Geminicoccus roseus DSM 18922: one gene and its partner. The main gene of each other region encodes a partner of the protein of the gene in region 2 in a complex. Links are inferred from orthologs where the notes say so. Each region holds a gene or a part of one and is shown on either strand. Other genes may lie near its edges. The genes, in order: ccmB and ccmE.

Region 1 (14,292 bases), 2.0 Mb from region 2 along the record:
GCCCGAGCGATCGTGATGAACGCCCGGGGGAAGAACCGGCGGATCGGCTTCACCAATGGCTGCTTCGACCTCCTGCACGCCGGCCACGTCGCCTATCTGCATGCGGCACGCGCCCGCTGCGACCTTCTGGTGGTCGGCCTGAACGACGATGCCTCGGTGACCCGCCTGAAGGGGCCGGGGCGACCGGCCAACGTTCTCGACGACCGGGCCCGGGTGCTGGCGGCCCTGGCCGATGTCGACCTGGTGGTTCCGTTCGCCCAGGACACTCCCCTGGACCTGATCAACGCGCTGAAGCCGGACCTGCTGGTCAAGGGCGCCGATTACCTGCCGGAGCAGGTGGTGGGCTGGAAGGAGGTGGCCAGCTGGGGCGGCGAGCTTTATCTGGCCGAGATCAAGCCGGGGGTCAGCACCACGGCGCTGCTGGAACGCGGCAGGACGAGGCAGGGAGATCCCCAGGCGTGAAGGCGATGCAGCGCTGCATCACCTGTGCCCGGCCAGCCATTCCATGCTGGTCGTCGAGGGGGCTGCGCGCCAGTTGACGAGGATGAACTTCCAGAAGACTGGGCCGATGCGCCGCCGGGGATTGCTGAAAGGCGGCATGGCCGCGGCCGCTGGCGTGCTGGCCATGCCGGCTTTGCTGCGTGCCCAGACAAGGGTGATCCGCTTCAGCCACGTGGCACCCGACGATTCGATCAAGGGGCTGGGAGCGCGTCTGTTCAAGCAGCGGATCGAGGAACGCAGCGAGGGCCGCATCCAGGTGGAGATATTCCCGGATGCGCAGCTCGTCGGCGACGGGGAGGAAATGGAAGCCCTGGCCCTTGGCGACGTGCAGATGATCGCGCCGTCCTTGTCCAAGTTCAGCCGCTACGCCAAGCGGCTGCAGGTGTTCGATCTCCCGTACCTGTTCGACAGCCTGGCCGCGCTCGACCGGTTCGAGCAGAGCGAGACCGGCGTGGCGCTGCGCGAATCGATGGTGCGGCTCGGCTTCGTGGGGCTGGCCTACTGGCGCAACGGGTTCAAGCAGCTCTCGGCAGGCAAGCCGCTGCGGCATCCCGACGACGCGCGGGGATTGAAGTTCCGCATCCAGGATTCGCCAGTCATTGCGCGGCAGTTCGAGATCCTGGGCGCGGAGCCAGTGGCGATGGAGGCATCCAGGACCCGGGCCGCGCTCGCAGCCGGCCTGGTCGACGGTACCGAGAGCACCTGGTCCAGCCTCTACCTGCGCAGGATCCACGAGGTGCAGGCCGCCGTCACGGCCAGCGACCACGGGATCATGGACGACATGGTGGTTGTCTCCACCGAGTTCTGGCAGGCGCTGCCGGAGGAACTTCGCCTGCTGTTCAACTCCACCATGGAGGACGTGCGGGTGGAGGTCGCAGGGCTCGCCGACCGGATGAACCAGGAGGCGAGGGCAGCGATCCGGCAGGGCGGCCAGACCGGACTGGTCACGCTCACCCCGGCCGAGCGCCGGGCCTGGTCCGACCGGCTTCGGCCGGTATGGACCGAGTTCGAGGAGGAGATCGGCCGGGACCTGATCCAGGAGGCGCTGCGGGCGAACGATGGCGGTTGAGCGGGCAAGGGCCCGCGCTTCCCTCGGGTTCGTTCGTGTAAAGCGCGTCTCCCGCTCCACCTGACGCATGAGGCCGGCAGGGCAGCGGCCAAACCGGTGACTTGGCGCCTTTCCGTGGGCGTTCTACACCTGGGTGACCCGGCCCACCCAGAACCGGAACTCAGGAACATGAACGGCTCGGCGCAACGCTGGTGGATCGTCGTTGCGATGGCCCTGCCGCTGTTCCTGCTCAGCATCGACTTCTACGGCATCACGGTGGCGCTGCCCTCGATCGGGAGCGAGCTTGGGGCCGGTACGACCGCCCTGCAATGGACGGTCAACGCCTTCAACCTGTCGATGGCGGCCCCCCTCATCGCGTTCGGGCGTCTGGGCGACCTGGTCGGGCGGCGCCGGACCATGCTGGCCGGGATCGTCCTGTTCGCGCTGGGCTCGGCCATCTGCGGCCTGGCGCCCGGGATCGCCACGCTGATCGTCGGGCGCTGCGTGCAGGGCGTCGCGGTGGCGCTGTTCTCGGCCGGGCCGCTCTCCATCGTCGCCAGCGTGTTCTCGCCGGCCGAGCGCGGCCTGGCGTTCGGGATCTGCTCGGCCGTGGGCGCCTGCGGCTCGGCGATCGGGCCCCTGGTCGGCGGGACGCTGACCGAACTGCTCAGCTGGCGGTGGCTGTTCCTGGTCAACCTGCCGATCGGCGCCCTCACCGCCGGCCTGATCCTGCTGGTCGTGCCGGAATCGCGCGACGAGACGGCGAAGGGCGGCCTGGACCTCCTGGGGGTCGCCACCATCACCGCGGGGCTGACCGGCCTGACCTTCGGGCTGCAGCTCGGCGACGACTGGGGCTGGTCCTCGCCCTGGGTGGTGGCCGGCCTCCTGCTCGGGCCGCTCCTGATCCTGGCCTTCGTGGCGGTCGAGCGCCGCCAGCGCCAGCCGCTGGTCGACCTGGCCCTGTTCCAACAACCGCCGTTCCTGCAGGCGCAGATCGTGGCGGTCCTGGGCAATTTCGGGTTCAGCGCGATCGTGTTCTTCGCGACGCTCTACCTGCAGCATGTGCTCCAGCTGAGCCCGATTCCGGCCGGCCTGGCGCTGCTGGCATTCTCGGCCTGCTTTGTCCTCACGCTGCCGGTCACCGGCCGCTGGATCGACCGGGTGGGCGGACGGCGGGCAATGATGCTGGGCATGGCGCTGATGGTGGCGGCTTTCCTGCTGTTCCAGCCGGCCGGAACCAGCAGCGGGCTAGCCTGGGTGATCGGGGCGCTGGCCGTTGCCGGGATCGGGCAGGCCTTCGCCTACAATGCTTCCACCACCATGGCCATGAACGCGGCGCCGGATGCCGGATCGGGCGCGGCGGCGGGCGTGCTGAACGGGGCCCGCCAGCTGGGCTCGGTGCTCGGGATCGCGGTGACCGGGGCAGTGTTCCAGGTGGTCGAGAGCAGCCGGCTGCTGGCGGCCCTGAGCCCCCAGATGGCGCTCGACCCGGATGAGCGGACGATCATCGCCAGCCTTCTGTCCGGGTCGGAGCAGGCGCGCACGGCCATCCTGGACCTTGCCTCCATGGAGCACCATCCGGACGACCCGGCGTTCATCGCCTTTGTCGACGCCAGCGTGTCGGAGGCCTTCGTGGCGGCGCTGCAGGCGGGCATGCTGCTGTGCGCGTTCGTCTCCCTCCTGGGCATCCTGGCGACGATCCCGCTGCGGCGCCGTCCCGAGCCGGTTGCGGGGCTGGCCTGAACGTCGGTGCGACGGGATCTGGCCCAAGCGATCAGGCAGCCCCGCCGGCGATCTGCGGGGCACGCTGGAAGAGCAGGATCCGGCGCCCGACCAGCAGCATGTTGAGCGCCGCGTAGACCGACCACCAGGACAGCCGGCGGACCGGCTCCGGGCCGGTCAGCGGTGCTGGCGCCAGTCCGGCGCTGTGCGCCCAGCCCTCCAGATGCTCGGGCGCGATCAGCCGGAGCGGCGGCATGGTGCCGCGATGCACGGAGCGCTCGGCACGACGGCCCAGGGGATGGCGGGGGTGCAGGATGATCGCCAGGAGCAGGCCGCCGGGATGCAGGAGCCGGGCGGCGTCGGCAATGGCACGGGCGGGCTCGGCGATGTGCTCGAGCGAGCCAAGGAACAGCACGAGGTGGAACGGCTCATGCCGCCAGCCGGCGAGCCGCTCCACCGGCCGGACCTCGAAGTGCAGCCGGCCGGCCCGGTCGCAGGCGTCGGCATGACGGCGCGCCCGCTCGATCATGGCATGGGAGATGTCGATGCCGACGCCCTGGTCGAGATGGGCGGAAGCAGCCAGGAGGTAGCGGCCGGTGCCGCAGCCGATGTCGAGGACCCGGCATGGGGCCGGGCGGTCCTGGATGATGCGGCGGAGCAGCCCGGCGCGCAGCCGGAAGCCCAGGCTGCGCGGGGACCAGGGGCCGTGACCCATGTCCCAGCTGGGGGCCAGCGCGTCGAAGGCCGCAGCGACATGCTCGGCGCACATGGGCGCCTTTGCGGACGAGCCGGTGACCGGTCCTTGGGCGTTGCTCATGAAGCTGTGTGCGACGCCGGACGGGATGAGTCCAGTCGCCGGCAGCAGCCAGCCTCACGAATCAGCGCCCGATCCGCCGATCCTTTTCCTGATCGGCAGTCGGGCTGCGGAAGGGTGGAAGAGGCCTAGCAGGCCTCTTCCACCCGTTTTCCGGGTTCAGGCGCTGCCGGCGGGCTTGCTCTGGGCCAGGAGCTGGCGCAGCACGTAGTGCAGGATGCCGCCATGCATCACGTACTCGACCTCGTCCAGCGTATCCACGCGGCAGAGCACCTGATGCTCGTCGGTAGAGCCGTCGGTGCGGGTGATGCGCAGGGTGACGTCCATGAGCGGGCGCAGGCCATTCTCCAGCCCGACCACGTCGACCACCTCGCTGCCGTCCAGCTTCAGGGTCTTGCGGTCGGTGCCCGGGTACATGACCAGCGGCAGGACGCCCATGCCGACCAGATTGGAGCGATGGATGCGCTCGAAGCTCTCGGCGATCACCGCCTTGACGCCCAGCAGGTTGGTGCCCTTGGCCGCCCAGTCGCGCGACGAGCCGGTGCCGTATTCCTGCCCGGCAAAGATCACCAGCGGCGTGCCGCGCTTCTGGTACTCCATCGAGGCGTCGTAGATCGACATCTCGGCGCCGTCCGGCATCAGCTTGGTGTAGCCGCCTTCCTTGCCGTCCAGCATCTCGTTCTTGATGCGGATGTTGGCGAAGGTGCCGCGCATCATCACCTCGTGGTTGCCGCGGCGGGCACCGAACGAGTTGAACTCGCGCTGCTCGACGCCGTGCTCCATCAGGTAGCGCGCCGCCGGGCCGTTCTTGGCGATGTTGCCGGCCGGGCTGATATGGTCGGTGGTGATGCTGTCGCCGAACACGCCCAGCACGCGTGCGCCCTTGATGTCGGCGAGCTTCTTCGCCGGCTCGGCGCTCATGCCTTCAAAGTAGGGCGGCAGACGCACATAGGTGCTGTCCTCCTGCCAGTCATAGGTCATGCCGGCCTCGCCGGCGCCGATCGCCTTCCAGCGCTCGTCGCCCGCGAACACGTCCGCATAGGAGCTGGCGAACATGTCGGCGGTGACGGCCATGCGCACCGCGTCGTCGACCTCCTGCGGGGTCGGCCACACGTCTTTTAGATAGACCGGCTTGCCGTCCTTGCCGGTGCCCAGCGGCTCGGTGGTGATGTCCTTCAGCATCGAGCCGGCCAGGGCATAGGCCACCACCAGCGGCGGCGAGGCCAGGTAGTTGGCCTTGATCTGCGGGTGGATGCGGCCCTCGAAATTGCGGTTGCCGGACAGCACGGCGGAGACCACCAGCTTGCCCTCGGTGACCGCGTCGGAGATCTCGTCCGGCAGCGGGCCGGAATTGCCGATGCAGGTGGTGCAGCCATATCCCACCAGGTCGAAGCCGACCTGGTTCAGCGACTCGGTCAGGCCCGCGGCGTCCAGATAGTCGGTGACCACCTTGGAGCCTGGCGCCAGCGAGGTCTTCACCCAAGACTTGCGGGTCAGGCCCAGCTCCGCCGCCTTCTTGGCGACCAGGCCCGCCGCAATCATCACCCCCGGATTGGACGTGTTGGTGCAGGAGGTGATCGCCGCGATCACCACATCGCCATGGCCGAGGGCATGGTCGGATCCGGCGACCTTGGCGCGGGCGTCCAGCGGGGCATTGCCCGCCAGGGCCGGCAGGACCGATTCGAAGCCCTGCTTGGCGGCCTTCAGCGGCACGCGGTCCTGCGGGCGCTTCGGCCCGGCCAGGGACGGCTCGACATCGCCCAGGTCGAGTTCCAACGAATCGGTGAAGACCGGGTCGGGCATGTCGGCGTCGCGCCACATGCCCTGGGCCTTGGCATAGGCCTCCACCAGCGCCACCCGCTCCGGCTTGCGGCCGGTCAGCTTCAGATAGTCGATGGTGACCTGGTCGATCGGGAAGAAGCCGCAGGTGGCGCCGTACTCCGGCGCCATGTTGCCGATGGTGGCGCGGTCGGCGAGCGGCAGGTGGTCGAGGCCCGGCCCGTAGAACTCGACGAACTTGTTCACCACCCCCTTCTTGCGCAGCATCTGGGTGACGGTGAGCACGAGGTCGGTGGCGGTCGCACCTTCCGGCAGCTTGCCGGTCAGCTTGAAGCCGATCACCTCGGGCAGCAGCATCGACACGGGCTGGCCCAGCATCGCCGCCTCGGCCTCGATGCCGCCCACGCCCCAGCCGAGCACGGCCAGGCCATTGACCATGGTGGTGTGGCTGTCGGTGCCGACCAGCGTGTCGGGATAGGCGACCTGCTTGTTGCCGTCCTTCGCGGTCCAGACCACCTGGGCCAGGTGCTCCAGGTTGACCTGGTGGCAGATGCCGGTGCCGGGCGGGACCACGCGGAAATTGTCGAAACCTTCCGCACCCCAGCGCAGGAACTGGTAGCGCTCGCCGTTGCGCTCGTACTCCCGCTCCATGTTCTCCTCGAAGGAGCGCGGAGTGCCGAACGCGTCGACCTGGACCGAATGGTCGATCACCAGGTCGACCGGGACCAGCGGGTTGATCTTGGCCGGGTCGCCGCCCAGGGCGACCATCGCGTCGCGCATCGCGGCAAGGTCCACCACGGCCGGGACGCCGGTGAAGTCCTGCATCAGCACGCGCGCCGGGCGATACGCGATCTCGTGCTTGGAGGAGCGCGCCTTCAGCCATTCCGCCACCGCCTTCAGGTCGGCGACCTTGACGGTGCGGTCGTCCTCGAAGCGGAGCAGGTTCTCCAGCAGCACCTTCATCGAGAACGGCAGGCGGGACAGGTCGCCCAGCTCCTTCGCGGCCTCGGGGATGCTGAAATAGTCGTAGGAGAGCTCGCCGACCTCGAGCGAGCGACGGACCTTCAACGTGTCGTGGCCGGTAACTCGCACTTCAACGGTCTCCTCGTGGCGGCAGGTCGGTCTGGCGTCCGTATGCCGGCAGGCGGATAATACGGGCGCCGCGTTTTGGAAAGCTTAGCACGGACCCTGGAACGGATCCCATGTGGCCGGGTGTCGTGCTGCGGCGCAATCGCGTCAAGCCGATTCGGCCCGGCGCATCGCGATGATCCGGCGTTCGGCGGTCTCGGCGCGCATCCGGATCAGCAGCACGCTGACCAGGTACAGCTTGAACACGACGGCCATGAACAGGAGCGGCCACAGCATCGAGGGCGCCATGGCCGGCCCGTCCATGCGCAGCACGGTGGAGGGCTGGTGCAGGGTGTTCCACCAGTCGACCGAGAACTTCACGATCGGGATGTTGACCACCCCCACCAGGGCCAGGATCGAGGCGGCGCGGGCGCCGCGGGTCGGGTCCTCGAAGGCGTCGTAGAGCGCAATGTAGCCGAGATAGAGGAAGAACAGGATCAGCACCGAGGTCAGCCGGGCGTCCCAGACCCACCAGGTCCCCCACATCGGCTGGCCCCAGATCGAGCCGGTGACCAAGGCGATCGCGGTGAAGCAGGCGCCGATCGGGGCAGCGGCCCGGGCGGCGATCTCCGCCAGCGGATGGCGCCAGATCAAGGCGACCGCGCTGCCCACCGCCACGATCAGATAGGTGAACATGCTCATCCACGCCGACGGGACATGGACGTAGATGATCCGGTAGGCGTCGGACTGCTGGTAGTCCGCAGGCGCGATCGCCAGCGCCCAGACCAGCCCGACCGGAAACAGGGCCAGGGCGAGGACCGTGGTCCACGGCCGGACCACGTCGGCGATCTTCTGGAAGCGCAAGGGATTGGCGTAGGCGTGCACGGGCAGGTGGCTCGTGGTGGCTGCTGATCGCAATCTAGAGCGGACGACCCCCTGCGGCGAGGCCGATCTCGCCGGCCGCCCCGCTCATCACTCCAGGGCCAGCCGCAGGGCGGCGGCGATGGCGAACGGTGCTAGCGCCAAGCTCGCCAGCAGGAGGGCGCCCAGGATCAGGAACGGCACGGTGCCGCCGATCCCGCCCACCACCGTCTCGACCGCGCCGACGCCGAAGATCAGGATCGGGATCTGCAGGGGCAGCACCAGCAGCGCGGTGAGCGCCTGGCTGCGGCGGCTGCCGACCAGCAGCGCCGCGCCGATCCCCCCGATCATCACCAGCACCGGGGTGCCCAAAAGCAGGGCTGCCGGCAGGACCAGCATCGCCGCCGGCTCCTGCTGCATCAAAAGGGCCAGGAAGGGCGAGACCAGGACCAGCGGCAACCCCGTCACCAGCCAGTGCACGACGCTGCGCACCAGCGCCACGACCTCCAGGGGCAGGATGCCCAGGGCCAGCGTCTCCAGGCTGCCGTCCTCCAGGTCGGCGGCCCACAGCCGGTCGGTGCCGATGGTGACGGCGAACAAGGCCAGCACCCAGATCACCCCGTTGCCGATCCGTGCCAGCGTCTCCGCACCCGGTCCCACGCCCAGGGGGAACAGGGCGGTTCCGGTCAGCAGGAACAAAACCGGCAGCAGCGCGTCGCCCGGGCGGCGCAGGGCGCTGGTCAGGTCGCGGCCGGCCAGCGCCAGCACCGCGCGCAGCGTGGCGCTCACAGATCCAGCACCAGCGGGTCCTCGACCACCACGTCGCCATGGGTGGCCACCACCACCATGCCGCCATCGGCGCGATGCCGGCCGATCAGCCGGGCGAGCTGCCGGGCGTTGGCGGCATCCAGGCCGACCCCCGGCTCGTCCAGGAGCCAGACCGGGCGGGCTTCGGTCAGCAGCCGTGCCAGGGCCGCCCTGCGGCGCTGGCCCTGCGACAGGCGGCCGACCACGACGTCCAGGAGCGGCGCCAGGCCGAAGGCCGACGCCGCCTGGGCCGGATCGGCGGCAGCACCCCCCAGCAGGGCCGCCTGCCGCAGGTTCTCCCGCACCGTCAGGTTGGCCTTCTGGGCGTTGGCATGGCCGACCCAGTGGATCGCCGCCTGCCATTCGGGTCCGGCGATCGGCTGGCCGGCCCAGCTGGCCGTGCCGGCGGCCGGGCGCAGGAAGCCGGCAAGCGTGCGCAGCAGGGTCGACTTGCCCGATCCATTGGCCCCGCGCAGCAGGAGCGCGTCGCCCGGTTCCAGCTCGAAGGCGACCGGGGCGTGCACCGGCCGTCCGGCCCGGGCGGAGACGAGGTCCCGGGCGATCAGCGCCGGCGCGTTCAGCCCTTGCCCCCGGCCGTGGCGGCGCCACTGGGCGGCGTGATCCGCAGGTTGGTGCGGCCGCAGGGGCTCTCCCCGAGGATCGCCCGCGCCCGGTCGCCGGTATGCAGCCGGACCAGCGGGAAGTCCGGGTTGAAGGCGGTGACGACGATCCGTCCCTCGTCGCCGTCGGCGACCGGCGCGTCGCCCCCGGGCGCGATCAGCTCCACGATCACCGATTCGTCCACGACCAGGCCTTCATGGGCATTGGTCTCGTAGGCGATCAGGCCGATCTCCTCCGTGGCGTAGACGTAGAAGGTCTCCACGGCATGGATCGCCGAGGCGGCGACCAGGAAGGCCGGGTCGGGAACGTCGCCGACCAGCAGGGCGCATCGGAAGGGCTGGGCCTGGCCGAGCTCGTCCAGGAGAGCCTCCAGCGTCGGGACATCCCCGACGAACACGCTCGGCCGCATCTGCCGGATCGCGTCCATCCGGGGGGGATCGATCCCCGGGCCTGCCGGGACGACCGTGCAGCTCAGCGCGCGCGCCCCCGTCTCAGCCATGGCGGCCAGGGCGCCCAGGTGATGCGGCAGCGCGTTCCAGACCAGGTCGGCCCGCCGGACGCCGGCGGCGAAGAAGGCGCGGGCGAACCGCCAGTAGTCGACCCGTGCCCCCTCGGGCACGAGCTGGCCGCGGCTGCCGGCCAGGACCCGGGCGAGCCGGCCGATGGGCGTCGCCACCAGCCCGCCGAACGGCGGTTCGGCCGCCTGAAGAACGAGCAATGCGTCCAGGTCCAGCGCCGGCAAGGCGCTCAGGGCACTGCGCGAGGTAACCTGGTCCGGCTCGACTCCCTCCAGATGCGCGGCCATGCCCGGCGCGTTGTCCAGTGCATGGCGCAGCAGGCCCGGCAGTGCATGGAAGATCGCCGCCTCGCGCTCCACCGCGGAGCGGACTTCCTGGCGATCGAAGAACAACGCCTTGCTGTCGGGCATCATGGCGTCCATCGCCCATCGTTCGACATCATCAGGAGATGGTGCCGTCAGTCACTCGCCTATGGCAACGTTGTAGCGTGCTTCCAGCGCGGTCACGTGGTCGCGGAGCGCCGGACCGGCCTGATCGGAGCGCCACCGGTCCCACAGGTCGCGCAGGCTCATCGGCAGCATCGGCACGCCCGACGCCTCGACCCGCCGGCGCAGCAGCTCGACCTCGGCGCGATGGGCGGCGAACACCGGATGGGCGCGGGCGTCGGACGGCTCCCAGAACAGGTACACCAGCACGGTCGCCTGGCCCGGGAAGGTGCGGGACAGCCCGATGGCGTGCTTGGCCAGGGCGACCGCGTCCAGAAGCCGGAAGATCTGCGGGGTCTGGCGCAGTTCGAGCAGCAGCTCATGCCAGGCCGCCAGATGCGGCTCCGGCATTGGCTGGTCGTAGCCCTCCGCGATCTTGGTCTTGGGCGCCGTCAGGTGCTCGGTCACCCGGGTGACCAGGCCGGTCACGCGGTTGGGTCCGATCAGCAGGAGGTCGGTCTGCGGCGGGGTTCCGCGGATGCCGGTCGGGCAGCGCGCCGCGAAGCGCAGACCCTGGAACCCGCCGAGCTGGCCGAGCTCCAGCCCGGCCGGATTGCGGATCCAGGGCAGGAAGCAGTTGGCGGTCAGCGCCAGGGAATCGTCGACCGGGGTGCGGGGGCGGTCGGGAAGGATGTCGCGCTGGTCGTCCGGCAGGCGCGCGGTCGGGATCAGGAGGTCGTGGAGATGCGGCGCCCGCCCCTCGGCATCGAGAACGATCGCCGGACGTTCCTTGCGCAGCGCCGCGGCGAGGCTGCGGGCGGCACGCTGGGCCAGGCCGGAGCGGCGGCCCGGCGGGCGCTTGCCCGACGCAAGCTCAGTGCCGTCCGGCGAAAAACTGACGCGTCGGTCCATCACGACGTACGGATCCCGCGTTCGAGGAGCCAGCACCGGAACGTCGGATCGCCGCTCCAGCGAGCGGTGGCGACCACCGGCATATGCGCCCGGAGCAAGGCCCTCGCCAGGATCGCCGTCAAGCGGGCCGCCCGGCATTGTGCCGACGTTGCATCAGCTTAGTGACCATTATGCTGCAGGTCGCCTGCGCCGCACGTCCGGGCAGGCCTGTCAAGCGGCCGGCGCTACCGGCGGCTCGGGCTGCAGCGCCCGGGCGGCGGAGGCGCTGGTATGGACATAGCGGCGGCCGCAATACTTGCAGGTGGTCTCGCCACCCTTCTCGAGCGTCATGTATTCCACCGGATGGCCGAGCGACCCTTCGCCACCGTCGCAGCGGACATAGAGCCTGTCGGTGATCACGACCTCGCGGCCATCGACATACAAAAACAGGTCCGTCACCCGACCATTCTCCTCATCTGCCGCTCGCTCCGGCGCCGGCCCCTGCCGGCGCCGCCCGGCCACGAACTGCTCGGCCACGCACCGGGAATTTGCCACGACGGCCGGCAGCGCGCGATATAGACGGTGCCAGACGACGGAGACAACTGCAGATGGCGATCGCACCGCCCGACCACGCGCTCTCGATCAAGGGGTTGGGCAAGATCTACCGGGGCGGCGGCAAGCGGCCGGACAAGCGGGCGCTGCATCAGGTCGACCTGACCGTGCCGCGCGGCTCGTTCTTCGCCCTGCTCGGGCCGAACGGCGCCGGCAAGTCGACCATGATCAACATCCTGGCCGGCCTGGTGAACAAGACCGAGGGGCAGGTCGAGATCTTCGGGATCGACCTGGACCGGCGGCCGCGCCTGGCCCGGCGCGCCATCGGGATCGTGCCGCAGGAGCTGAATCTGGACGCGTTCTTCACGCCCCGTGAAGCGCTCGACCTGCAGGCCGGCCTGTACGGTGTCCCGGCCAAGGACCGGATCACCGACGAGCTCCTGGAGGCGGTCGGGCTGGCCGACAAGGCCGATGCCTATGCCCGCACCCTGTCCGGCGGCATGCGCCGGCGGCTGCTGGTCGCCAAGGCGCTGGTGCACCGCCCGCCGGTCGTGGTGCTGGACGAGCCGACCGCCGGGGTCGATGTCGAGCTGCGCCGCTCGCTCTGGCGCTACATGCGCGACCTGAACGAACAGGGGGTCACCATCGTCCTGACCACCCACTACCTGGAGGAAGCCCAGGAACTGTGCGACCGGATCGCCATCGTCGACCAGGGCCGCCTGGTCGCCTGCGATACCACGACCGCGCTGCTCCACCGCCTGGACGAGAAGAGCCTGATCGTGCGGGGACCGCAGCCGTTCACCCAAGTGCCGGCGGCCCTGGACGACGGCGGCGCCGAGATCGACGGCGAGGGGCGGCTGGTCCTGCGCTACCGGCGCTCGACCATGCAGATCGAGGGCCTCCTGGACCGGGTGCGCGCCGCCGGCGTCACGATCGTCGACCTGACCACCCAGGAGGCCGACCTGGAGGACCTGTTCGTGCGCCTGACCGGGCATCATGCCGAGCCGCTGAGCGACGCCGCGTAAAGCTCTTCTTCATTTCTCGATGGCATGATCCGGCCTGCGACCCTTGCCATCGGGCCCAGTCATGCCGGTCATCCTCGCAATCTTCCTGGCCATTCTGCTTCTGGGCCCGGCGCGGCCGGCACGGGCCGCGGAGCCGGTGCGTTGCGCGCCCGAGATCGCCGGGGCGCTGGCGTGCATGGCCGGGCGGGCCTGCCAGTGCGGATTTGCCCGCGGCGGCCTGGTCACCGGCACGCCGGATGGCTGGCGCTGGGACTGCAGCCTGCTGCGCGGCGCCTGCGACCGGCCCGACTGGCGTGACGGCGGTTTGTGGTACGACCTGCCCCCCGGCCTCTCGCTCGATGCGTCGGACAACAGCATCCATGTCGAGCAGACCAGCCGGTCCGGCCCGGCCAAGGACGGCCGTCTGCCGCCCTCTTCGCCGGGCCCGCGCCGTCTGTTCCCCGAGATACCCGGCCTGGAGCGGCCACCTGCCCAGTGGCCGCCATGAAGAGGGTTCAGGCGGACCCGAGATGCTTCTTGAGGTTGACGAGGCCGCCGCCGAACACGTCGTCGGCGAACGTGCGGATCCAGGAGGCGGCGTCGGCGGGCGAGCAGTCGAAGGTGGTCCACCACTCGACCAGGCAGCGGTCGCTGTCGGTCACGGGCGTGACGCGCAGGGTCGCCTGGTAGTTCTGCACGTCGAACGGCGTCTTCTCGAAATTGTAGACATAGCTTCGCTCCAGGTCGGAGAGCGCCAGCAGCCGTTCGCGGATATGGGCGCCGTCATGGGTGTGGAAGCTGCGCACGCAGCCCACCTGGTCGGCGGCCAGGCCGTCCTCGATTTCGGAGCGGGCGACCATGTGCCCGGCCCAGCTCGGCAGGGCGTTGAAGTCGCGGATGATCGCCCATACCCGCTCGGCGGGCAGGTCGATGACAGTGCTGGCATAGGCCTTCGGCATGACTGCGCTCCCTGATCGGATCGGCCGCAGCCGTCTTCGTGCAGCCGCAGCCGCATGTGCCTAGCACCCGGCACGCGCGGGCGCATCTGTCGCCGCGTCGCCGTGCTGCCACCTCGACAGGCCGGCGTTTCCGCCGGAGAAATCCCTCCGGCGACAAGAACCAGAACAGGTCAGGGGGTGGACGTGCCGGATTTCATGCTGGGGATCGACAGTGGCGGCACCGCGGTCAAGGTCGCGGTGGTAGCACCCGACGGGACCGAGCGGGCGGTTCGCGGCACCACCCATCCGACCCTGACCCCGGCGCCCGGCCAGGCGGAGCGGGATCCGGGCCGCGTCTGGCATTGCCTGGGCGCGGACATCCGGGCGGTGCTGGCCGATGCCGGCATCGCCGGGGCGGACGTGGCGGGGGTGGGCATCACCGGCTACGGCAACGGGTTGTGGCTGGTGGACGAGGCGGGCGAGCCAGTCGGCAACGGCGTGCTGACCTCGGACCTGCGCGCCGCCTCGATCTGCCGGGACTGGCGGGTGGAGGAGCAGGACGAGACGACCCGCCGTCACCGCGCCCATACCGCTGCCTGGCCAGGCAAGCCGATGCCGCTGCTGGCCTGGCTGAAGCGGCACGATCCGGACCGGCTGGACCGGGCCTGGGCGTCCGTCTCCAGCAAGGATTTCCTGCGCGCCAGGCTGACCGGGCGGGTCGCCTCGGAGGTCAGCGACCAGTC
Region 2 (14,279 bases):
GACGGCGCCAGCTACACCAGCCCGCTGGAGCGCCCGAAATCCGTCGCGCGCCAGGTGACTGCCTGGCGCCGCGGCATCCCGAGCCTGATCCGCCATGGCAAGGTCGATGAGGCCGAGCAGGCGCTGAGCCAGGCCGAGATCCTGCCGCTGCTGGACGATGCCGAGTTCGACATCGCGCGCTGGCAGGTGGGGCGCAGGCTTTTGGCGGACGGGCAGGCTCGGCGCGCCTATGCCCTGACCGGCCCCGCCGCGTTCCGGTCCGCTGCGATCCTGCCGGAGATGGCCTGGACCGCCGGCCTCTCCGCCTGGCGGGTCGCCGATTATCTGGGCGCCCAGCGCTTCTTCACCGAGTACGCCAATCATCGTGGCTCGGTCCCGGCCGACGCCGCGAAAGGCGCGTTCTGGGCAGCGCGCGCCAGCCTCGCCGCCAACCGGCCCCAATATGTCGCGCGCTTCATGCGCCTGGCTGCCGCCACCGGCGACAATTTCTATGGCCGGCTGGCCCAGGCGGTCCTGGGTGGTCCGCTCCCCGCGGCGACGGTGCAGGTCGGCCTGAACGATCGCAGCGCCCTGGCGCTGCTCAAATATGCCGCCGGCCGGCGGGCCCTGGCGCTGGGCCAGATCGGGCGGCAGGACTTCGCCGAGCTGGAGATCGCCGCCCTCGCCCGGCGGCAGGACGATCCGGCCCTGACCGAGGCGATCTGGAACCTCACCGAGGCATGGGGGCTCCCTCTGGAGACCGCGGCCGCCTTCTCCGTCTCATCGGCCAGCCTGCCCTCCGCCCGCTATCCGGTGCCGCAGCTGAAGGCCAGCCACTTCAAGCTGGACCGTGCCTTCGTCCTGGCGGTCATCCGCGCGGAGAGCGGCTTCGACCAGCTGGCCACCAGCCCCGCCGGGGCGCGGGGGCTGATGCAGCTCATGCCCGAGACGGCGGCGGCGATCGCGCGCCGCAAGGGCGTCGCCTTCACGGAGGAGGATCTCCATGACCCGCTGCTCAACCTGGAATTCGGCCAGGACTATCTGAAGCTGCTGATGCAGCAGGAGCGGATCGGTCCGAACCTGATCCTGATGGCGGCCGCCTACAATGCCGGCCCGGGCCGAGTCGCCCAGTGGCTGGACCGCGATCCGGCGCTCGACGATCCCTTGTACTTCCTGGAAAGCATCCCGCTCAGCGAGACGCAGCACTACGTCAAGAAGGTGCTGTCGGCCTACTGGGCCTATCAGGAGCGCTTCGCCCAGCCGACCACCTCCCTGGACGAACTGCGGCTTGGCAGCTGGCCGACCTATCGCGACAAGAGCACGGTCCGTCCAAAGACCGCGACGAAGAGCTGAGGACGCCATGGCTGGCCGGATCGACGAAACTTCCCCCTTCATGGCGCTGCGGATCGCCCTGCTGACCGTGTCGGACAGCCGCGACCGGGCGAGCGACCGGTCCGGCGACACGCTGGAGCAGAGGGTGCGCGAGGCCGGTCACGAGCTGGTCGATCGCGATCTGGTCAGGGACGACGCCCTGCTCATTGCCCAGCGCCTGCGTGCGTGGATCGCCGATCCGGGGGTCGAGGTGGTGATCAGCACCGGCGGGACCGGCGTCACCGGCCGCGACGTCACGCCCGAAGCGCTCGCCGCCGTGGTCGAGAAGGACATCCCCGGTTTTGGCGAGATGTTCCGGATGATCTCGTTCGGAAAGATCGGCACGTCCGCCCTGCAGAGCCGCGCCTGCGCGGGCGTGGCCAACGGCACCTACCTGTTCTGCCTGCCGGGCTCCCCCGGTGCATGTCGCGACGGCTGGGACGAGATCCTGCGCTGGCAGCTCGACATCCGCCACCGGCCCTGCAATTTCGCCGAGCTGCTTCCACGGCTCCGGGAAGCCTGACTTATATTTTTTCCGGAAATAGAAAAATATCTGGCGTTGGTCGCACGCAATATGGGAGCACGATCTCATCCCTTGCGAAGCGCCGATGCATCTCCCGTCAAAAGCGAAGAATTCCCTCCCAAGTCTCCTCAAGAGCAGCCAGTCGCTCGCCAGATGCGCATGCCTGCTGGTGGCGCTGGCAGCGCCCCTGCTTCCTGCATCGGTAGCCAGGGCGGGGCTCGTCGTCGATACCCTGATCATCAACCTAGCCGACCCCAGGCAGAACCGCAGGGACATGACGCTCTCGAACGACGGGCCGGAGACGCTTTATGTCGACATTGCGGTCGAGGAGATCATGGTCGGCGCGCAAGGCTCGATCGAGGCCCGTTCGGCCTCTCCCGATGAACTCGGCTTTCTGGTGACACCCAACCGCCTGATTCTAGCTCCTGGCCAGCGGCGACCCGTCCGGCTCGTGGTCATGAAGCGCTCCGACGAGATCGAGCGGATCTATCGCCTCACCATGCAGCCGATGGTCGGCGATGTCCTGCCCGGCGCTCCCGCTCCTGCGGGCAGCACCAGTGCATCGCTCAAGGTCATGGTCGGTTATTAGGCCTACGTCTATCTACGCCCCCGCCAGATCCAGGAGGATCTGAAGGTTGACCGGACGGAGGATGCGCTGGTCTTCCGAAACGCCGGCAACGTCAGCATGAAACTCCCTGGTGGATGGGAGTGCCCTTCGGCCGAGTCCCCACCCGAGTCCTGCTCCAGGTTGCCATCGCAGCGAATCCATCCCGGGCGCGAATGGACTGTCAAAATTTCCGGAAATTATGTTGCAAAATATGATGTCGAAACACCTTAGCTGCACTCCCCGACCGGGATCTGCGGATGGACGTTCATCCAAAGGCGCGCACGACGCCGCATCGTCGAAGGCTGCTCGTGGGGCGCTTGGCGGAGGGCTGGGCGGCTTTTTGCGGTCGCGGCCGCGCTTTGGTGTCTTGGAACGCACCGTCGGCAAGGGGAGCGGGGGCCAGGTCGAGGAGGGTGAGGCGCTGCGGCGCGAACGGCGGACGGGTCCGGCCATGGCACGCCGCCTGGGGCGCGCCCTCTCGACGGTCGGCGTCGTGCGGCGCCGCCACGGCCTTGGGTGGCTGGCGGCCTTGGATGCACCCCGGGTGATCCTCCGCTGCGGGCGCGCGAGGCCGGGCGGGCTGAGCCATCTCGACATCAGGAAGCTCGGCCGCAGCGCAGGCATGGGGCACCGCCTGACGGGCCACCATGTCGGCATGGGGCGCAACCGTGGCCTTGATTGGGAATCACCTCCCTGTTGCCGTCGATGACGCCTGGCGCCCCGCCTGTAGGGAACGGCTACCCGGCGAAGGCAAGCAGAGTGCCTTCGCCTTCCTTTCCCGCGCTCTCATTTGGGTCACCGTCCACAGCATCGCGACGGAGCGTGTCAGGACCGACCATCGATCGCCAGCAGGCGATCGATCCGCTTCCTGCAAGGACCGCCGTCAGGAGACGGCAAAGGCGGCAAAACCTGCCGCGCCCACGGCTTCAGGGCCGCCATCACGGCCGCCGGCCGGCGCCACGTCCGCTCCCGTCCCTGCACGTCCCCTTACCGATGACCAAGCCGGGCGCTTTGTCCCGTCCAGCCTTCGTGCATGGCCTACGCCCGGCCCTTCCCATCGTCCGACGACCACCGCGCCGCCAGGGCGCCCTGGCCCTGCCACGACAACTGCCGCAGGCCCCACTCCGCCTTCGGTGAAAATCCACCCATCAGCTGCCTCGTCAGGAACTACCTCCCGGGCAATGACAGCCAGTCCCCCCGCCGGTGGAGTCATTGTCACGCCGCCAGGTCCCGCTCATGGCTTCAGTTCGGCGACGAGCTGCTCGATGGCAGGGCGATCGGGATGGTCCGCCGGCAGGCGGTCCAGGAGTTCCAGCCAATGGGCGCGGGCAGCCGCCCGGTCGCCGGCCTGGGCCGCCGCCAGACCCAGGAACCAGGCTGGCTGCGGGTCGGTGGGTGCCAGCCTGTCCAGGCGCTCGAACACCGCCTTGGCGCGCGCGTCCACCAGTGGAAGCCCGGTGGGCTCGTGGGTACGGGTGATCAGCACCGTGCCGAGGGCGGCCAGGATGGCCGGATCATCCGGCCTGAGCGCCGCTGCCTTCTCATAGGCCGCCACGGCTTCCTCCTGCTCGCCCAGCACCGCCCGCGCCCGCCCCAGGCGCAGCCAGCCATCCACGTCGTCCGGTTCCTCCTGGAGCCGGGCATCGAGCCCCTCGACCATCGACCTGATCCGGTCGGCACGCTCCTCGGGCGTGAGCGCGGCCATGGCGGCGACGTCCTCGGAACTGGGCATGGCTGGACCGGTCGCCTGCCCGCCTCCCAGATCCCCGACATCCATCCCGGCCTCCCGGGCCGCGACCTGGATGGATTCGGCCAGCTGTTCACGCCAGGGTGCCTCGGCGGGTGCCCGGGCCAGCAGCCTCTTCCAGCGCTCGATCGCCGCCGGCAGGTCGCCTTCCTGCGCGTCGGCGACGCCCAGGAAGTAGACGGTCCGGGGATCGGCTGCATCCTCGCTGCCTGCCGCAGCCAGCGACTGCTCGAACAGCTCCCGCGCCTCCGGCGTCACCATGCCGCCGGCAGCGGAGGTCAGCAGGTTGGCCAGTTCCACGACGACCTGATCGTCGCCAGGCGCCTGCTGCCGGGCCCGGCGCACCGTCCGGACCGCCTGATCCATCTCGCCGAGCTCGGCCTGCAGCCGGGCCAGCTGCAGCCATCCCCCGACATCCTGGGGCGCCTTTTCCAGCCGGGCGGACAGAGCGGCCGCCTCCTCGCGCAGGGCGGGCAGCCGGTCGGCTACCGGAGCCTCCGGCCGCGCCGCGAACGGCAGGGATGGCAGGTCCGGCCGGCCGAGCGACAGGTAGGTCAGGAGGGCGAACGCCGGGACCGCCGCCGCCAGTCCGCCGACGATCAGCCTCGCCCCCTTTCCCGGCCGGTGCGGCCGGTGGCCAGGCGATGGCGAGGCCGGTGCGGCGGGTGTGCCGGCGCGCAGGATGCGCCGGCGGATCTCGACCCGGGCCGCCTCGGCCTGGTCGGCCGCGATCAGGCCGCGCGCCTGGTCGCGATCCACCTCGGCCAGCTGGTCCCGATAGACCAGAAGATCGTGCTGCCGGCGGTCCGCCGGAACGGCATCGCCGCGCAGCGGCCAGAGCACGCAGAGTGCGACCACGGCCAGGATCGCCAGCGCCAGCAGGACGAACAGCGGTTCCATCATGACCGGGCGCGCGGCTCGGTGCGTGGCGTGACCTCGCCTTCCATCTCGGACAGAGCCTGATCGAGCCGGATCTGCTCGCTTTCGGTCCAGCCAAGCTCCGCCGTCGCGACCTGGCGGCGGCGCCACACCAGGGCGGTCAGCACTGCCACGACCAGGAGCACCAGCGGGCCGAACCAGAGCACCCAGGTGGCGCGGCTCACCGGCGGACGCAGCAGCACGAACTCGCCGTAGCGGTCGGTGAGATAGTCCAGGATCTCCCGGTCGCTGTCGCCCGCCTCGATCCGCTCCCGCACCACCCGCCGCAGGTCCTTGGCCAGGTCGGCGTCGCTGTCATCGATCGACTGGTTCTGGCAGACGAGGCAGCGCAGTTCCTGCCCGAGTGCCCGCGCACGCGCCTCCTGGGCCGGATCGGCGAGCTGCTCGGCCGGCGATATGGCGGCGGGCGCCGGCCCCGGCAGGCCGAGGCTCGCCAGGGCCACCAGGATGGCGAGCAGAAGGGTGCGGAGCGCCCCGGTCATCCCGCCGCCTTGTCCAGCGCCGGCCGGATCCGGTCCTCGTAGATCTCCGGCGTCAGCGGCCCCGGAAACCGCAGCAGGATGGTCCCCTCGCCATCGATCACGAACGTCTCCGGCACGCCGTAGACACCCCACTCGATGGCAACCCGCCCGTCGCGATCGGCGCCGATGCCGGCATAAGGATCGCCCAGCCTCGCCAGGAAGGCTTCCGCCTTGGCCGGATCGTCCTTGTAGTTGATCGCCTCGATCGGGATGCCTTCCTCCTTCAGCCGCATCAGCACCGGGTGCTCGATCTGGCAGGGCACACACCAGGAGGCGAAGACATTGACCAGCTTCGGTTCGCCCGTCCGCAGGTCGGCATCGCTCAGTCCGTCGGAACGCCCGGGCAGCGGCGGCAGGGTGAAGGTCGGGACCGGCTTGCCGACCAGCGCCGAGGGAAGTTCCGCCGGGTCCTTGCCCATGTTCAGCCAGAACACGCCGCCCAGCAGCAGGACCAGGACGAGCGGGATGAACGCAAGCAGCCCCCGGCGCGGCAGTCTCTGAGCCGGCTTTCCCAAAGCGTCGGACGCGCCATCCCGTTGCGCCTTGTTGTCGATGCTCAAGCCGTCGCACCCTTGCTGATCATGTTCCGCCGCCTGGCCGGAGCCGGGGCGCCGACCCGCAGCCTGCGGTCGGAGAGGCTGATGAGGCCACCCAGGCCGATCACGCCGGCTCCCCACCAGATCCAGACAACCAGCGGCTCATGGTAGAGGCGGACCGTCCACCGGCCGTCGCCGGCCTGGTCGCCCAGCACGTAGTAGTAGTCGCCGAGCGCCGAGGTGACGATCCCGGGCTTGGTGGTGGGGGAGCCTTCCACCGGGTAGAACCGCTTCTCCGAGCGGATGTCGTGCAGCACCCGGCCGGCCTTCTCGGTGCGGAAGGTGCCGATGGTCGCGACATAGTTGGGCCCGGGCTCCTCGTGCACCTCGACCAGCCGCACTTCCGCCCCTGCCAGCCCCACCGTCTCGCCCATCGCCAGCGCCGCGATGCGCTCCTCGCGCAGGGCGGTAGCCCCGGTGATCCCCAGCACCAGCAGGCCCACCCCGGCATGGGCCACGACCACGCCCAGCGCCGAGCGGGGCAGGCCGCGCAGGCGGCGCCAGGACTGGGCCAGAGGTGCTCGGAACAGGGCGATCCGCTCGGCCAGATCGACCAGGGAGCCCATGACCAGCCAGACCGCCAGCCCGAGCCCAAGCCCCGCCGCCAGATGCTGCATGCCCTGCGCGAGCAGCCAGACGCCCACGGCCACCAGCACGGCCAGGAACGCCACGCCCAGGCGCTGCAGCACGCCAGGAAGATCGCCCCGCTTCCAGGCGAGCAGGGTGCCCACCGGGGCGGCCAGCAGGAGCGGCACCATCAGCGGCACGAAGGTCGCGTCGAAATAGGGCGGGCCCACCGAGATCTTCGGCCCCCCGACCGTGTCCAGGATCAGGGGATAGAGCGTGCCGAGCAGCACCGTCCCGGTCCCGGTCGCGAGCAGGACGTTGTTCAGGAGCAGGCCGCTCTCGCGGCTGATCGGCGCGAAGCTGCCGCTCGCCCGAAGGACCGGCGCCCGCCAGGCGAACATGGAGAAGGCGCCGCCGATCGCGGCCAGCAGCAGGGCGAGGATGAAGATCCCGCGCGTGGGGTCGGAGGCGAAGGCGTGCACCGAGGTCAGCACCCCGGAGCGCACCAGGAAGGTCCCGAGCAGGGACAGGGCGAAGGACAGGATCGCCAGGAGGATGGTCCATGCCTTCAGCGTGTCGCGCTTCTCCACCACGATCGCCGAATGCAGCAGCGCGGTCGCGGCCAGCCAGGGCATGAAGGAGGCGTTCTCCACCGGGTCCCAGAACCACCAGCCGCCCCAGCCGAGCGTGTAGTAGGCCCACCAGGAGCCGAGCGCGATGCCGAAGGTCAGCGCGGCCCAGGCGGCCAGGACCCAAGGGCGCAGCCAGCGCGCCCAGGCGGCATCGACCCGCCCCTCGATCAGCGCCGCCATCGCGAAGCTGAACGCGGTGGAGAGGCCGACATAGCCCAGGTAGAGCATCGGCGGATGCATCGCGAGGCCGGGATCCTGCAGGATCGGATTGAGACCGTTGCCGTCGAGCGGGGCCGGATCCAGCCGCAGGAACGGATTGGACGTGAACAGCACGAACGCCAGGAAGCCGGCGCCGATCATGCCCTGGACGGCCAGCACCCGCGCCTTGAACGGCAGCGGCAGGTTGCCGCCAAGGCCTGCCACCATCGCGCCGAAGATCGCCAGGATCCAGACCCAGAGCAGCAGCGAGCCCTCGTGATTGCCCCAGACGCCGCTGATCTTGTAGATCAGCGGCTTGGTGGAGTGGCTGTTCGCCGCGACATTGACCACCGAGAAGTCGGAGACGACATAGGCCCAGGTCAGCGCCCCGAAGGCCAGGGAAACCATCACGAACTGGCCGATGGCGCTGCTCACCGCGAGGCGCATGCCGACAGCGTCACCCCGGTGCGCGGCCAGGAGCGGTAGCGTCCCCTGGACGCAGGCCAGAACGAGAGCGAGGACCAGCGCCAGATGGCCGAGTTCCGGGATCATGAGCCGGGCGCCTCCCCCTCGTGCTGCCACACGCCGCTGGCCTTCAGCGAGTCGACCACTTCCTTGGGCATGTAGTTCTCGTCGTGCTTGGCCAGGACCTCGCGGGCGCGGAACAGGCCGCCCGGCTCGAGCTCGCCCTGCGCCACGATCCCCTGCCCCTCGCGGAACAGGTCCGGCAGCACGCCGGCATACTGGACCGCCACCTCGTTCTTGGTGTCGGTCAGCCGGAAGCGGACGCTGCCATCGTCGCCGCGCTCGACGCTGCCGGCCACCACCAGGCCGCCGATCCGGAAGTTGCGGGCGCTGGGCACCTCGTTCGCCGCAATCTGGCTGGGAGTGACGAAGAACGCGACATTCTGGTCGAGCGCGGTCAGCACCAGGGCAGCCGCCCCGCCGAGCAGAACGAGGCTTCCCAGGACCACGTAGAGACGCTGCTTCTTTCTAAGACGCATGAACCGCTTTGAAATCCACTCTCTGCCGACCCGGGTCAGCCTCCGCTGCGCAAGTAGCCACAGCGCCGCCAATCCAAATACCGCGCACGCCGTTCTGCGACACGGGGCCGCGTCCATGGGGCGAATATGGTACGCAGGGTCGGCGCAACCGCGGCTCTCGTCAAGGCGATCGACCCTCGAGAGCATCGCACGGATCAATGAACGAGGAGTGAACGGCCGCGTTCTTTCTCGACAACTGGTCCCGCCGGGTCAGGCGGGCGAGGCCTCGGCCTCCAGGGCCAGCCGGTTGCGCGCCTCGATGCCGATCGGCGCCTCCGCCAGGCGCCAGGGCAGCCCGCCCAGCGCCAGAAGCATCGCCGCGACCTCCTCGACGCCTGCGCTGTCCTTGATCTGGGTGAACACGAACGGTCGCTTTCCGCGCATCTTCGCAGCATCCCGGTTCATGACCGCCAGCGACGCCCCGACCAGGGGCGCCAGATCGATTTTGTTGATCACCAGGAGGTCGGAGCGGGTAATGCCGGGGCCGCCCTTGCGCGGGATCTTCTCGCCGGCCGCCACGTCGATCACGTAGATGGCGATGTCCGCCAGTTCCGGGCTGAAAGTCGCGGCAAGGTTGTCCCCGCCGCTCTCGATGAACAGGACCTCCAGGTCCGGGAAGCGCTGGCACATCAGGTCGACGGCCCGCAGGTTGATCGAGGCGTCCTCCCGGATGGCGGTGTGCGGGCAGCCGCCGGTCTCCACACCCATGATCCGGTCGGCGGCAAGCGCCCCGGACCGGGTCAGGATCTCGGCGTCCTCCTTGGTGTAGATGTCGTTGGTGATCGCGGCGATGGCATAGTGGTCGCGCAGGAGCTTGCAGAGCTGCTCCGTGAGCGCGGTCTTGCCGGAGCCGACCGGGCCGCCGATGCCGACGCGAAGTGGACCGTGGCCGCTCATGAACGGAATAACCTCGTGTACTGGGTTTCGTGGGAGATCGAGAGAAGATCGACCATGGGGGCGCTGACGAACAGGTCGTCGATCGGGGTAGCCAGCGCCAGCGCCACGATGCCCGGCAGGTCCTCCTCCAGCAGGGCGGTGACCCGCTGGCCATCGGTCTGGCCGAGCGGCACCAGCCGGACACCGGCCGAGACCAGGTTCCAGGCGAAGGCGGCGAGATGGGCGAGGCAGGCGCCGGCGGCCGGGATGCCATGGGCCGCGGCCGCCACGCCGCTCACGACCGGCAGCACCGGCTCGACATCCATTTCGCGCACCAGCGCGTCCAGGCGATCCAGATGCGGGTGGGGCCAGGCCTGCCGCAGCGTCCGCAGCGCCGCCCCGCCCTGCATCCCGGCCTCCAGCGCCAGTTCCGCCGTCCCGCGCAGGGCGTTGCCGAACAGGACGAGGTCGTCGAGCCCGGACGAGCCGGCGGCGTCGTGCGCCCTTGCCAGCAGGACCGCATCGGCGAAGCCCGAGCCGTGCCGGCAGACCGCGCCGACATAGCGCCGCAAGGTCTGGGCATCGCGCACGCTGCCCTCCTCCACCGCAGTCTCCAGGCCATGGCTGAACGCGAACGCGCCGATCGGGAAGGCCGGGGACGACCAGGCGAGCAGCCGCAGGAACGCCCGCTCGTCCAGGCCCGGCAAAATGCCGGGATCAGCCATGGTCATGGCCGTGATAGGCGCCACGTTCCGGCGAGAACGGCACGACCAGACGGCGCGTGGCACCGCCCAGGCCGTTCAGCATGGCTTCCAGCACGTGATCCTGCCGTACCCGCAGCACGTTCGGCCGGATCTCCGTGGGGGTGTGGCGGTTGCCCAGGTGCCAGGCCAGCCGGGCCAGATGGGTGGCGTCCTTTCCTTCCACCTCCAGGACCGGCTCGGCGGCGGCGATCACCCGAAACCAGCCGCCCAGCTCGCACATCAGGCCGTCGTCCTCCTCCAGCGCCACCGCGCGCGGCAGGTCGAGCAGGACCTCGTCGCCCTGGTCGGTGGTCAGCCGCACCCGGCGGCGGTGGCGGTCGTCATAGGGCAGCGTGAGCGTGCCGACCTCGTCATCCCTCGGCCATTCGCCAGAGGGCGCGTGCTCCACGAGCCGACGTGCCAAGACAACCTCTCCTGTGCTGGGTAAATGCTGGGTGGGAACCGGGTCAGTACAGGAAGTAGCGCTGCGCCATCGGCAGGACGGCCATCGGCTGGCATGTGAGAAGCTCGCCGTCGGCGTGGACCTGGTAGGTCTCCGGGTCGACCTCGATCACCGGAGTGGCATCGTTCAGCTTCATCGCCGCCTTGCCGATGCCGCCGCGCGTGTCCTCCACCGGCAGATAGGTCTTGGCGACGCCCAGCCGGTCCGGAAGGCCGTCCTCCATCGCCGCCTTCGACACGAACATGACGGCGCTCTCGGTGAGGGAGCGGCCGAACGCGCCGAACATCGGCCGCGTGTGGCTGGGCTGCGGGGTCGGGATCGAGGCGTTGGGATCGCCCATCATCGCCGCCGCGATCGTGCCGCATTTCAGCACCACGTCCGGCTTCACGCCGAAGAAGCCGGGCTTCCAGATCACCAGGTCGGCGAGCTTGCCGACCTCGACCGAGCCCACATGCCGGGAGATCCCCTGCGCGATGGCCGGGTTGATCGTGTACTTGGCGATGTAGCGGCGCACGCGCAGGTTGTCGTTGTCGCCGGTTTCCCCAGCCAGCCGGCCGCGCTGGACCTTCATCTTGTGCGCGGTCTGCCAGGTGCGGGTGATCACCTCGCCGACCCGGCCCATGGCCTGGCTGTCCGAGGAGATGATCGAGAGCGCGCCCAGGTCGTGGAGGATGTCCTCCGCAGCAATGGTTTCCTTGCGGATCCGGCTTTCGGCGAACGCCACGTCCTCGGGAATGCGCTTGTCCAGGTGGTGGCAGACCATGAGCATGTCGAGATGCTCGTCCAGCGTGTTCACCGTGTAGGGCCGCGTCGGGTTGGTCGAGCTCGGGATGACGTTGGGAAGGCTCGCCACCTTCATGATGTCCGGGGCATGGCCACCGCCCGCACCCTCGGTATGGAAGGTGTGGATGGTGCGGCCCTTGAAGGCGGCGACCGTGTCCTCGACGAAGCCGCTCTCGTTGAGCGTGTCGGTGTGGATCAGGACCTGGACGTCCATCTCGTCGGCGACGGACAGGCAGCAATCGATGGCGGCCGGCGTGGTGCCCCAGTCCTCGTGCAGCTTCAGCCCGCAGGCACCCGCCAGCACCTGCTCGCGCAGGGCGTCCGGGCGCGACGCGTTGCCCTTGCCGAACAGGCCCATGTTCATCGGGAAGGCATCCATCGCCTGGAGCATGCGCGCGATGTGCCAGGGTCCCGGCGTGCAGGTGGTGGCGCTGGTGCCGGCGGCCGGGCCGGTGCCGCCGCCCATCATGGTGGTGAGGCCGGAATAAAGGGCGTCGTCGATCTGCTGCGGGCAGATCCAGTGGATGTGGACGTCGATGCCGCCGGCGGTGACGATCTTGTTCTCGCCGGCGATCACCTCGGTGCCGGGCCCGACCACGATGTCGACGCCCGGCTGGGTGTCCGGGTTGCCGGCCTTGCCGATCGCGTGGATGCGGCCGTCGCGCAGGCCGATATCGGCCTTGATGATCCCGGTCCAGTCGACGATCAGCGCATTGGTGATGACGGTGTCGACCGCCCCCTCGGCGCGGGTCGCCTGCGACTGGCCCATGCCGTCGCGGATCACCTTGCCGCCGCCGAACTTAACTTCTTCGCCATAGGTGGTGAGATCCTTCTCCACCTCGATGAAGAGTTCGGTGTCGGCCAGGCGGACCTTGTCGCCCACGGTGGGGCCGTACATGCCGGCATAGGTGCGGCGGTCGATGCGATACGACATGGTTCAGGCCACCTTGCCCATGATCTCGCCGCGAAAGCCCAGCACGATCCGCTCGCCGCGAAGCGGGACCAGCGTCACCGAGCGGCTCTGGCCGGGCTCGAAACGCACCGCCGTGCCGGCGGGGATGTTCAGGCGCATGCCCCTGGCCAGCGCGCGCTCGAAGGCCAGGCCCGGGTTCGTTTCGTAGAAATGATAGTGGGAGCCCACCTGGATCGGACGGTCGCCGGTGTTGGCGACCTCGACCGTCACGGTCGCCGCGCCTTTGTTCAGCTCGATCTCGCCCGGGGCGACGATGTATTCGCCGGGTATCATGCAGCCTCCCAGTGGCGCAGCTCTTGGTCGGGGCCGATCCGCTCGGACAGGGCTGGACGCGCGCTGCGGCGCGGGCCCGCCATCACCGGATCGGCTGGTGTACGGTGACCAGCTTGGTCCCGTCGGGGAAGGTCGCCTCGACCTGGACCTCGTGGATCATCTCGGGAATGCCATCCATGACTTGCTCCCGGCGCAGCACGGTGGCGCCATCGGCCATCAGGTCGGCCACGGAGCGGCCGTCGCGGGCACCCTCCAGGACATGGTCGGTGATCAGCGCCACGGCTTCGGGATAGTTCAGCTTGACGCCGCGCTCGAGCCGTCGGCGCGCGACCATCGCCGCCACCGCCACCAGCAGCTTGTCCTTCTCGCGCGGAGAAAGTTCCAAGGCAGTTCACCCTCCTGAAAGCCGGCCTGAAACCTTACCGGCCTGTAGAACCCGCAAGCAACGGCTGTGCCAGACCTTGGAAGCCTGGGCCACTTGCCTCCCGGATCAGATCATATCGTCCAAAGGCGCGGGACGCTCGGAGATTCCCCCAGCAAGCCGCCCCGCCAGGCCGCCACCGTCCGCGCCAGGGACTGCCGGACCATCCTGGGATCGGCTGCCAGGATCCTGCCCACCAGCATTCCGTTGACCACTGTCACCCCTCCGCGTGCCCCGCCGACCAGGTCCAGGGCATCCCGGGCCGTCTGCAAGGCGGTGGGCGCTTCCCTGGCCGCGAACAGCACGGTCGCCATCGCCCGCATGCCGCCGCCAAGCGGCTCCTCGTCCAGGAGCGGGCCATTTGGCGGCTCCAGGCCGAAGCGCTCCGCCCAGGCGAGCCGGCCGCCGATGCGGACATCCCAGGCCTCCCGCAGCGAGCCGTCCCGCAGCTGTTCGCCGCGGGCGAGCCGACCGAACACCAGCATCTCCGCCGCCAGCAGGCGCGCGTCCGGATGGAGGTCGATCTCCAGGCGGCGCGAGAGCCGGCAGGCGTCGAACAGGATGGTTTCCTGCGGCAGCCAGGTGAGCGTGGCGCCTTCGGCCAGACGCAGGCGCGTCCGGATTTCGGCAACGTCGCCGGCGGAACGGTAGACCTTCTCCGCGGCCTGGCTGGTGACCACCGCCCGGGTCCCCTCGCCCAGCCCGATCTCCACATCCAGCCGGTCGCCGCCCAGCACCCCGCCGCCGGTGTTCACCACCACCGCATCGGCGCCGTCCGGCTCCAGGGGGAACAGCGCACGCAGCGGCGCCTGCTGGCGCAGCACCGAAAGGCGCCGCTGCGTGCCCCCCTGCCAGCCAAGCTGCAGCAAGCCTGTGCGCAAGGATGCGCCGGCTGCCTCTTTTTTCATCACGCCAGGAACCGGTGCTTGAGCCGTGCCCGGCAAATCGGCGGCGCTGCCCGTTTCATGGCCGTTACGCAATCGTGGCATCCATCTTGCTGCTCCTGATGCGGGGCGGCCGGCTG

Evidence for each region.
Region 1: the proteins of ccmE (region 2) and ccmB are in contact, whole or in part, in a solved structure (PDB 8CE8), measured with the Escherichia coli proteins. The link is inferred for Geminicoccus roseus DSM 18922 from one-to-one orthologs.

Annotation. Positions count from the first base shown.
Region 1 is NZ_KE386572.1:1,204,654-1,218,945, reverse strand. Bases 6,744-9,655 are described here. They hold ccmB (heme exporter protein CcmB), read right to left. Parts: upstream 8,583-9,655; coding sequence 7,905-8,582; downstream 6,744-7,904. Other genes in these bases: GEMRO_RS28085 (phenylacetate--CoA ligase family protein), read right to left, coding at 9,178-9,655; ccmA (heme ABC exporter ATP-binding protein CcmA), read right to left, coding at 8,579-9,163; GEMRO_RS0106805 (heme ABC transporter permease), read right to left, coding at 7,101-7,817; acnA (aconitate hydratase AcnA), read right to left, coding at 6,744-6,956. Outside these bases: rfaE2 (D-glycero-beta-D-manno-heptose 1-phosphate adenylyltransferase), read left to right, coding at 1-462; GEMRO_RS0106825 (DctP family TRAP transporter solute-binding subunit), read left to right, coding at 599-1,570; GEMRO_RS0106820 (MFS transporter), read left to right, coding at 1,739-3,292; GEMRO_RS0106815 (class I SAM-dependent methyltransferase), read right to left, coding at 3,324-4,088; more of acnA, read right to left, coding at 4,245-6,743; more of GEMRO_RS28085, read right to left, coding at 9,656-10,161; GEMRO_RS0106785 (hypothetical protein), read right to left, coding at 10,201-11,079; GEMRO_RS28080 (zinc-finger domain-containing protein), read right to left, coding at 11,287-11,514; GEMRO_RS0106770 (ABC transporter ATP-binding protein), read left to right, coding at 11,664-12,632; GEMRO_RS0106765 (hypothetical protein), read left to right, coding at 12,694-13,119; GEMRO_RS0106760 (SRPBCC family protein), read right to left, coding at 13,127-13,570; GEMRO_RS28075 (FGGY-family carbohydrate kinase), read left to right, coding at 13,754-14,292. UniProt on the Escherichia coli protein: Required for the export of heme to the periplasm for the biogenesis of c-type cytochromes.
Region 2 is NZ_KE386572.1:3,210,853-3,225,131, reverse strand. What follows is about bases 6,957-9,855. They hold ccmE (cytochrome c maturation protein CcmE), read right to left. Parts: upstream 8,685-9,855; coding sequence 8,229-8,684; downstream 6,957-8,228. Other genes in these bases: GEMRO_RS0116185 (urease accessory protein UreF), read right to left, coding at 9,617-9,855; ureG (urease accessory protein UreG), read right to left, coding at 8,934-9,620; GEMRO_RS0116200 (heme lyase CcmF/NrfE family subunit), read right to left, coding at 6,957-8,232. Also shown: GEMRO_RS0116230 (lytic transglycosylase domain-containing protein), read left to right, coding at 1-1,332; moaB (molybdenum cofactor biosynthesis protein B), read left to right, coding at 1,340-1,873; GEMRO_RS0116220 (hypothetical protein), read left to right, coding at 2,043-2,462; c-type cytochrome biogenesis protein CcmI, read right to left, coding at 3,715-5,130; GEMRO_RS30035 (cytochrome c-type biogenesis protein), read right to left, coding at 5,127-5,648; GEMRO_RS0116205 (DsbE family thiol:disulfide interchange protein), read right to left, coding at 5,645-6,106; more of GEMRO_RS0116200, read right to left, coding at 6,244-6,956; more of GEMRO_RS0116185, read right to left, coding at 9,856-10,330; GEMRO_RS0116180 (urease accessory protein UreE), read right to left, coding at 10,317-10,766; ureC (urease subunit alpha), read right to left, coding at 10,810-12,522; GEMRO_RS0116170 (urease subunit beta), read right to left, coding at 12,526-12,834; GEMRO_RS0116165 (urease subunit gamma), read right to left, coding at 12,917-13,219; GEMRO_RS30025 (urease accessory protein UreD), read right to left, coding at 13,330-14,136. UniProt on the Escherichia coli protein: Heme chaperone required for the biogenesis of c-type cytochromes. Transiently binds heme delivered by CcmC and transfers the heme to apo-cytochromes in a process facilitated by CcmF and CcmH.